Regions from separate parts of the Streptomyces sp. Qhu-G9 genome, predicted to be linked through region 1. Evidence: riboswitches for the same ligand, from Rfam matches in the RefSeq annotation. Region 1 holds a riboswitch; the other holds the start of a gene.

Region 1 (4,811 bases):
CAACTCCGCCGAGCGGCGCGCGGCCCGCGTCGCCGCCGGCCGGCCGGAGTACCCGCTGAAGGTCGCGGTCAGTGGCAGCGGCGACCTCGATCCCGGCGCCAACTTCTGGTCCACGGGCGGCGAGAAGATCGTCTACACGTCCGACGAGGGGGCCCCGAGAGCGAACGAGGCGCTGCGCGGGCTCGGCGTCGACGTTGTCTCCGTGGGGCCCGCCCTGGACTGGCGGGCCGTACTCGCGCACCTCCACGACGAACGCGGCGTACGACGGCTCATGGTCGAGGGCGGCGGCCGCGTCCACACCCAGCTCCTCCAGCAGGGCCTCGCCGACGAACTGCAGCTCGCCCTGGCACCGCTCGTGGTGGGCGAGCCGGACGCGCCACGGCTCTTCGGGCCCGGGGAGTACCCCGGCGGCGCACGGAACCGGATGCGGCTGATCGAGACCCGGCCCGTCGGAGACGTCGTGCTCATGCGGTACGTCCCCACCGCGCCCGGCACCGGCTCCGTCCCCTCGGCGGCCGACCACCACTGGCTGGAGCTCGCCTGCGGCCTCGCCGCCGAGTGCCCGCCCTCCCGGACGGCCTTCAGTGTCGGCGCGGTCGTCGTCGCGGCAGACGGCACGGAACTGGCCCGCGGGTACTCCCGTGAGTCCGACCCCCTCTCGCACGCGGAGGAGGCCGCGCTCGCCAGGATCGAGCCGGGCGACCCGCGGCTCGCGACCGCCACGGTCTACAGCAGCCTGGAGCCCTGCGCCCGCCGCTCCTCGCGGCCCGCGCCCTGTGCCCGGCTGATCCTCGACGCGGGGGCGCGCCGGGTCGTCACCGCGTGGCGTGAGCCCGACACGTTCGTGGCGTCGGCGGACGGGAACGGCCTGCTGGCGGCGCACGGCGCCGACGTCCTGGTGCTCCCGGAGTACGAGGACGCGGCCAAGGCGCCCAACCGCCACCTCGGCTGACCTCGCCGCGCGCCCGCCGGAGAGTTGCCGGAGGGTTGAGGGAGGGCGGCGTTAACCCGTGTGCCAGGGGTCCCGCAGATGGCGTACACTGGTTTCAACGACGCGGGGTGGAGCAGCTCGGTAGCTCGCTGGGCTCATAACCCAGAGGTCGCAGGTTCAAATCCTGTCCCCGCTACTGAAGACCTGGGGCCGGAATCCAACGGGATTCCGGCCCCAGGTGTTTTCCACGAGGTTCGCGAGACCTCCGAGGCCCCCAAGGTCCGCGAGGTCCATCACGGCCCGTGCCGGACGGGTCGGCGCTCACCCGCCCGGCTCCCGCCGGCTCGCTCCCCACCCCCGCTCCCGGGAATCTGGACAGAGCGCGGGAAGGGCAGGAGTCACGTGGCCGGGCGTCGTGAGGTGGAGAAGTGGGCGCCGGGGCCCGTCGAGCCCGAGCGACGGACCGTCTCCTACGCCCACACCCGCACCCTCGTCCGCCTGCTGCCCGCGCTGCTGATCGCCGCGGGAGTCTGTTACGACCTCCTCTCGCCCAAGGACTTCACCGCGGCCCCCTTCTTCACGGCCGCCGCGCTCGTGGCCGCACCGCTCTTCTCGCTCGGCGCCACCGTCTGCACGGGCATCGTGGGAACAGCGGCCATGGCCCTCGTGCACCTCAGGTTCGCCTTCGACGTGGGCGCGGTCACCGAGGTCGTCACCGTGGGAACCGTCGCCGGCCTGGCGATCGTCATCAACCGGCTGGTGAGCCTCGGCAACGCCCGCCTCGCCTCGGCGCGGGAGATCGCCGAGGCCGCCCAGCGGGCCGTACTGCCCGAACCGGCCGGGCGGATCGGCGGGCTCGACATCGCGGCCAGATACGTGGCGGCGCAGGCGGACGCGTTCATCGGGGGCGACCTGTACGCCGTGCAGGACACCCCGCACGGCGTACGGCTCGTCCTGGGAGACGTGCGGGGCAAGGGCATGGGGGCGGTCGGCACCGTGGCCGTCGTCATCGGGGCCTTCCGGGAGGCCGCCGAGCACGAGGCCACTCTGGAGGCGGTCGCCCAGCGACTGGAACGGGCACTGGCGCGCGAGGGCGTCCGGCGGGACAGCGTCGAGATCTTCGAAGGCTTCACCACCGCCGTCCTCGCCGAGATCCCGCACGGCGCCCAGGTCGTACGCCTCGTCAACCGCGGCCACCCCGGGCCCCTCCTCCTGCACGGCGACGGAACCGTCCGCACACTCGCCGCGGCGGATCCCTCGCTGCCCCTCGGGATGGGGGAGCTGGGCGGCCGGCCCGACCGCGCGCAGGAGGAGGCGCTCCCGGGCGGGGCCGTGCTGCTCCTCCACACCGACGGGCTGTCCGAGGCCCGGGACGAGCGGGGCGTGTTCTTCGATCCGGTGGGACAGCTGTCCGGGCGGGTCTTCGCCGGGCCCGACGAACTGCTCGACGAGCTGGTGGACGACGTCCACCGGTACACCGGGGGCCGGTCCACGGACGACATGGCGCTGCTCGCCGTGCGACGGCCGTAGCGGTACGCCCTTCCCGCGCCCTTCCCGCGACTTTCCTGTGGGGATCCCGCGACCTGTCCGCGAGCATCCAGGGTCCATATCACCTGCAGTAGTCGAATGACGCCCCTGCGCACAACAACTGACGCACCGTCAACAGATCCGACACCGGTGAATGGCGATCAACTCGCCCGATTTACCCCGCTCATGACCTGTAAGTCCAGGTCAAGAGCCTTAACGATCATCAAGAACAGCTTGGAATCCAGTGCCCGCGTCTATTAACGTTCGATAACGCAGCGCGGTCGTCCCAGCCGTCACAAGAGATGGCTCCGTGCGCACGCGCCGAATCCCGCAAGGGAACCGGGGAACCACCTACATGGGGTGAATCGCGTGTCTTTCGCGGTGTTTGACACCGTGGTTGACGCGCGTAGGAGACCTTCCTGCTCCGAACCCGTCAGCTAACCCGGTAGGCGAGAAGGAAGGAAAGGAGCGCGCCCACGTGGCGTCCAACAGGCCTGCCCCCGCACCCTCGTTCGTGCCGAATGAGTTCACGGGGGACACCTCGGGTGACAAGAAGCCCGACACCTTCGCCTACGGCGCTCGTAAGGACGAGGAGACCTGGGAGGTCTGGAATCCCAGCGCGGACACCGTCGTTCCCGTCCGCGGCCGGCACCGCGTCTCCAAGCAGCGCGGCGGAGGACTCGCCCGCAGCTCCACCGTTCTGGGCGTCGGTGTCATAGCCGCCGTCGGCGCGGGCGGCATGGCCACCGCGCAGACCGGCAAGCCGCCGGTGTCGATCTCGATCCCCGACCTGCCGAACGTGGGCTCGCTGATCTCGGACGAAGAGGCCCCCGAGGGCTCCAGCACGCCGCTCACCGCCGCCGGCCTCACCACGGCCGACGCCGAGCAGGGCAGCGCGGACGCCGGTGAGGCCCTGCGCACCCGCATCATGCTCCAGGCGGAGCTCCAGCAGGACCAGGTCGACCGCGAGGCCCAGGCGGCCGCAGAGGCCGCCGCCGCGAAGAAGGCCGCCACGCTGGCGGCCAAGGAGCAGGACGCGGCGAAGGCCAAGGCCGCCGCCGCCGAGCAGAAGAAGAAGGACGAGGCCAAGAAGAAGGCCGAGGCCGCGCGCCTCGCCGAACTCGCCACGCAGTACACGCTGCCCACCTCCTCGTACACGATCACCTCGACCTACGGGCAGTCCGGCTCGCTGTGGTCCTCGGGCCAGCACACGGGTCTGGACTTCGCCGCTCCCACGGGTACCCCGATCAAGGCCGTTCACAGCGGCACGGTCACCGAGGCGGGCTGGAACGGCTCGTACGGCTACCGCACGGTCCTCACGCTCGACGACGGCACCGAGGTCTGGTACGCCCACCAGTCGTCGATCGGGGTCAGCGTCGGGCAGAAGGTCGGCACGGGCGACGTCATCGGCCGCGTGGGCGCGACCGGCAACGTCACCGGGGCGCACCTGCACCTGGAGGTCCACACCAGCGGCGGCAGCGGCATCGACCCGATGGCCTGGCTGCGCGGCAAGGGCCTCAACCCGTAGGCCGCTCGCGGTCCGGACGCCCGTAGGTACGGAATACGGCCGTCCGGTACGGCCGTTGACGTACCCATGACTTCTCTTCGCAAGCTGGGTTCGTCCGACCTGGAGGTCTTCCCGCTCGCCCTCGGCGGCAACGTCTTCGGCTGGACCGCCGACGAGGCCAGGTCCTTCGCCGTGCTCGACGCGTACACCGCCGCCGGCGGGAACTTCGTGGACAGCGCCGACACGTACTCGGCCTGGGCGCCGGGCAACGAGGGCGGTGAGTCCGAGACCGTCCTCGGCGACTGGCTGACCGCGCGCGGCAACCGCGCAGACGTCCTCGTCGCGACCAAGGTCGGTGCCCATCCCCGGTACAAGGGCCTGTCCGCGGCGAACATCAAGGCGGCCGCCGAGGCGTCGCTGCGTCGTCTGAAGACGGACCACATCGACCTCTACTACACGCACTTCGACGACCCGTCCGTCCCGGTCGAGGAGATCCTCGCGGCCCTGGACGAGCTCGTGCGCGCCGGCAAGGTCCGCGCGATCGCCGCGTCCAACCTCTCTCCCGAACGGCTCCAGGAGTCCCTGGACTTCTCCGACCGCGAGGGCCTCGCGCGGTACGTGGCGCTCCAGCCCCACTACAACCTGGTCTCCCGCGACACGTACGAAGGACCGCTCCAGGACGTCGCCTCGCGCGGCGGACTGGCCGCCGTGCCCTACTCCGCGCTCGCGGCAGGATTTCTCACCGGCAAGTACCGGGCGGGCGCCCGCATCGACAGCCCCCGGGCCGGTTCGGCGGGCAAGCACCTGGAGACGGAGCGGGGGCAGCGGGTCCTGGCCGCGCTCGAC
Region 2 (4,811 bases), 1.9 Mb from region 1:
CCGGTCGCGGCGGTGTGCCTCTGGTACGACGTCGGCTCGCGTCACGAGGTCAAGGGCCGCACCGGGCTCGCCCACCTCTTCGAGCACCTGATGTTCCAGGGGTCCGGCCAGGTCAAGGGCAACGGCCACTTCGAACTGGTGCAGGGCGCCGGCGGTTCGCTCAACGGGACGACCAGTTTCGAGCGCACCAACTACTTCGAGACCATGCCGACGCACCAGCTGGAGCTTGCCCTCTGGCTGGAGGCCGACCGGATGGGCTCGCTGCTCGCCGCGCTCGACGAGGAGTCGATGGAGAACCAGCGGGACGTCGTCAAGAACGAACGCCGTCAGCGCTACGACAACGTCCCCTACGGCACCGCTTTCGAGAAGCTGACCGCCCTCGCGTACCCGGAGGGCCACCCTTACCACCACACCCCGATCGGGTCGATGGCCGACCTGGACGCGGCCACTCTCGAGGACGCGCGCGCCTTTTTCCGCACCTACTACGCACCCAACAACGCCGTGTTGTCGGTCGTCGGCGACATCGACCCCGAGCAGACGCTCGCCTGGGTCGAGAAGTACTTCGGCTCCATCGCCGGCCACGACGGAAAGCCCGCCCCGCGCGACGGTTCGCTGCCGGAGAACATCGGTGAGCAGCTGCGCGAGGTCGTCGAGGAGGAGGTCCCGGCCCGCGCGCTGATGGCCGCCTACCGGCTGCCGGAGGACGGCACGCGCGCGTGCGACGCGGCCGACCTGGCCCTGACCGTCCTCGGTGGCGGCGAGTCGTCCCGGCTCTACAACCGGCTCGTACGCCGTGACCGCACCGCCGTGGCGGCCGGGTTCGGCCTGCTGCGCCTCGCCGGAGCGCCCTCCCTGGGGTGGCTCGACGTGAAGACGTCGGGCGATGTCGAGGTGCCGGTGATCGAGTCCGCCGTCGACGAGGAGCTCGCCCGGTTCGCCGAGGAGGGGCCCACGGCCGAGGAGATGGAGCGCGCCCAGGCACAGTTGGAGCGCGAGTGGCTGGACCGTCTCGGTACGGTCGCGGGCCGCGCCGACGAACTGTGCCGGTACGCGGTCCTGTTCGGTGACCCCCAGCTTGCCCTGACCGCCGTCCAGCGCGTCCTGGACGTCACCGCCGACGAGGTCCGGGAGGTCGCCAAGGCCCGCCTGCGCCCCGACAACCGCGCGGTGCTGGTCTACGAGCCGGTCGCCCCCGAAGAGGCCGAGGCCGCCGACGGCACCGACGCCGCCGCTGAAGACACCGACGAGGAGGCGGCCAAGTGACCGAGCTCGCCACGATGGACTTCCACCCGCAGCCCCAGGCCGGCGAGGCCAGGCCCTGGGCCTTCCCGGCACCCGAGCGCGGCGCGCTCGGCAACGGCCTGACGGTGCTGCGCTGTCACCGCCCCGGCCAGCAGGTCGTCGCCGTCGAGATCCTCCTGGCCGCCCCTCTGGAGGCCGAGCCGAAGGGACTGGACGGCATCGCCACGATCATGGCGAGGGCCTTCTCGGAGGGCACCGACAAGCACTCCGCCGAGGAGTTCGCCGCCGAGCTGGAGCGCTGCGGCGCCACGCTCGACGCCCACGCCGACCACCCGGGCGTGCGGCTCAGCCTCGAAGTCCCCGTCTCCCGGCTGCCCAAGGCGCTCGGCCTTCTCGCGGACGCGCTCAGGGCGCCCGCGTTCGACGACGGCGAGATCGAGCGGCTGGTGCGCAACCGGCTCGACGAGATCCCGCACGAGACCGCCAACCCGGGCCGCAGGGCCGCCAAGGAGCTCTCCCGGCAGCTCTTCCCGGCGACCTCGCGCATGTCGCGCCCCCGCCAGGGCAGCGAGGAGACGGTCACCGCGATCGACTCCGCGGCCGTACGTGCCTTCTACGAGAAGCACGTACGCCCCGCCACGGCCACCGCGGTCGTCGTCGGTGACCTCACCGGCGTCGACCTCGACGCGCTGCTCGCGGACACGCTCGGTGCCTGGACCGGATCGCAGGCCGAGGCGCGCCCCGTGCCGCCGGTGACCGCCGACGACACCGGCCGGGTGATCATCGTCGACCGCCCCGGGGCCGTCCAGACGCAGTTGCTGATCGGCCGCGTCGGCGCCGACCGGCACGACCGGGTGTGGCCCGCCCAGGTGCTCGGCACGTACTGCCTCGGTGGCACCCTCACCTCCCGCCTGGACCGCGTCCTGCGCGAGGAGAAGGGATACACCTACGGCGTGCGGGCGTTCGGCCAGGTGCTGCGCTCCGCCCCGGACGGGACGGGCATCTCGATGCTCGCCATCAGCGGCTCCGTGGACACCCCGAACACCGGCCCGGCGCTCGACGACCTGTGGAAGGTGCTGCGCACCCTCGCCGCCGAGGGACTGACGGACGCCGAACGCGACGTCGCCGTGCAGAACCTGGTGGGCGTGGCGCCCCTGAAGTACGAGACCGCGGGCGCCGTCGCGGGCACGCTCGCCGACCAGGTCGAGCAGCACCTGCCGGACGACTTCCAGGCGACGCTCTACCAGCAGCTCGCCGCGACCGGCACCGTGGAGGCCACGGCGGCCGCGGTGAACGCCTTCCCGGTGGACCGTCTGGTGACCGTCCTCGTCGGAGACGCCGCGCAGATCGAGGAGCCCGTCAGGGCCCTCGGTATCGGTGAAGTCAGCGTCGTGACAGCGGAGTAGGGACCGGCAGTCGCAGCAAGGACCGTCGGCAGGCCGGGGCCCGGGTGACTCAGGAGTCGCCCGGGTCTCTTCTTGCGCCGAGTCTCCTGTGGTTTGTCCGTATTGGTAGAGAGGTTGCCTGTCTGCCCTGTGGCATGCGCTACAAAACCCGTGATCCGTTTGTCTATTGAAAGTGGCGACGTTTAGCTTCAGTCCGGCTGTTCGTCAGGCAGTGCGCCGCGTCCGCGGCACCGGACAGTCATCGCCGAGTCCCCGTACGGCGCGAGCCAGGGGAGCCGGGGACCCATACGTAGTCCCTGGGGTGAATCGGACGCCCTTCCCGAAGGGGGTCCGTAGGAGACCTTCCTGCTCCGAACCCGTCAGCTAACCCGGTAGGCGAGAAGGAAGGAAAGGATCAGCCACTTCATGGCGTTCACTCGCGCCACCGGGAAGCACCGTCGTCCCAGCAGCATGAAGCGCGCGACCCGCAGGACGGTGGGCGTCGCCGCACTCGCCACCACCGGTGTCGTAGGCACTCTGGCCGCCCCGGCGTTCGCCGCCGAGAGCTCGGTCGAGCAGACCGGCCTCACCAAGGCCGTCATCATCGGCGACTCGGTCGCCGAAGAGATCGACGCGCAGGCCGCCGCCCAGCAGCAGGCCGCCGACGAGGCCGCCGCCCGCGAGAAGGCCGAGGCCGACGCGAAGAAGCGGGCCGAGGAGGCCGCGGCGAAGGCCAAGAAGGAGCGCGAGGTCAAGGTTCGTGCCGCCCGCGAGGCCGAGCGCAAGCGCCTCAACGCGTACGTCTCGCCGATCACCGGTTCGTACGTCTCCACCGGCTACAAGGCCGGCGGCGCCGTCTGGTCCTCCGGCAGTCACACCGGCATCGACTTCCACGCCGCCAGCGGCACCGCCGTGCGCGCGGTCGGCTCCGGCACCGTGGTGGAGGCCGGCTGGGGCGGCGCGTACGGCAACCAGGTCGTCATCAAGATGACCGACGGCACCTTCACCCAGTACGGGCACCTCTCGTCCATCGGCGTCTCCGTCGGCCAGACGGTCACTCCGGGACAGCAGATAGCCCTCTCCGGGGCGACCGGCAACGTCACCGGAGCGCACCTGCACTTCGAGGCGCGCGCGACCGCGGAGTACGGGTCCGACATGGACCCCGTCGGATACCTCCGCTCGCACGGCGTGAACGTCTGACGGCACGACGCGTCGGCGCACCTCCGTCGAAGGCCCTGGCTCATTGAGCCGGGGCCTTCGCGTGCTCCGGGGCCTTCCGGGCTTCTTCCCGACCGTTCCCGGTCTCTTTCGCACCGGACGACTGCCTGTTCAGAGACGTGATGTGTCCAAAAAATAGCCATGGATTCCGGGCTGCCATCGGAATTTCCCGCTCACTGCAATAGAGTCACCGAACAAGCGTCGATCGACCGCGTTTCGCGGGGATTAAGGCGGAGGTCCGGTCATGCGTATTCCCGCGCGCTCGGTATGCACGGCGATTCGTGACGACATCGTCGCGGGTGTCTACGAGCGCGGCAGCCGGCTCACCGAAGAACTGCTCGCGCGTCGTTACGGCGTCTCGCGGGTCCCCGTGCGCGAGGCGCTGCGCACACTGGAGGCGGAGGGCTTCGTGGTCACCCGCAGACACGCGGGCGCGTGCGTGGCGGAGCCCACGGAGCAGGAGGCCGCGGACCTCCTGGAGATGCGCATGCTGCTGGAACCGCTGGGTGCCGCCCGTGCCGCGCAGCGCCGCACCGAGGCGCACCTCAAGGTGCTGCGCGGCCTGGTCAGACTGGGCCAGGAGCGGGCCAGGAGGGGTAACAGCGAGGATCTGCGCTCACTGGGGGGCTGGTTCCACGAGACGCTCGCGCAGGCCTCGGGCAGCCCGCAGCTGACCTCGACGCTCGCCCAGCTGCGGCACAAGATCGCCTGGATGTACGCGGTCGAGGCGCCCGCGCATCCCGCCGAGTCCTGGACCGAGCACGGGGCCATCGTGGACGCCGTGGCCCGGGGCGACAGCGACCGTGCCCGGGCGGTCACGGCACTGCACACCGAGCGGGCGACGACCGCGCACCGGCTGCGCTTTCCGGGCCGAGACCGCGTCGAGCGTGTGAGGACTTCGCAACATCCCGTAAACACGGCGGGCCTGCGGCATTAACAGTGGCGCCGTATACAAAGAGGGATATT

What was found. A riboswitch is a leader RNA that binds a small molecule or an ion and turns the genes downstream of it on or off. The one in region 1 is predicted to bind cyclic di-AMP.
Region 2: it holds a riboswitch for cyclic di-AMP, as region 1 does, so the genes downstream of both, O1Q96_RS34945 (M23 family metallopeptidase) here and O1Q96_RS43060 (M23 family metallopeptidase) in region 1, are expected to answer to the same signal.

The regions. Positions count from the first base shown of each region.
Region 1 is NZ_CP114283.1:9,307,554-9,312,364, reverse strand. It holds gene O1Q96_RS43075 (dihydrofolate reductase family protein) at 1-952, shown strand, start outside; tRNA gene O1Q96_RS43070 (tRNA-Met) at 1,054-1,127, shown strand; gene O1Q96_RS43065 (PP2C family protein-serine/threonine phosphatase) at 1,334-2,461, shown strand; cyclic di-AMP (ydaO/yuaA leader) riboswitch at 2,768-2,925, shown strand; gene O1Q96_RS43060 (M23 family metallopeptidase) at 2,937-3,986, shown strand; gene O1Q96_RS43055 (aldo/keto reductase) at 4,053-4,811, shown strand, end outside.
Region 2 is NZ_CP114283.1:7,446,929-7,451,739, reverse strand. It holds gene O1Q96_RS34955 (M16 family metallopeptidase) at 1-1,263, shown strand, start outside; gene O1Q96_RS34950 (M16 family metallopeptidase) at 1,260-2,648, shown strand; cyclic di-AMP (ydaO/yuaA leader) riboswitch at 2,881-3,041, shown strand; gene O1Q96_RS34945 (M23 family metallopeptidase) at 3,054-3,827, shown strand; gene O1Q96_RS34940 (GntR family transcriptional regulator) at 4,090-4,782, shown strand.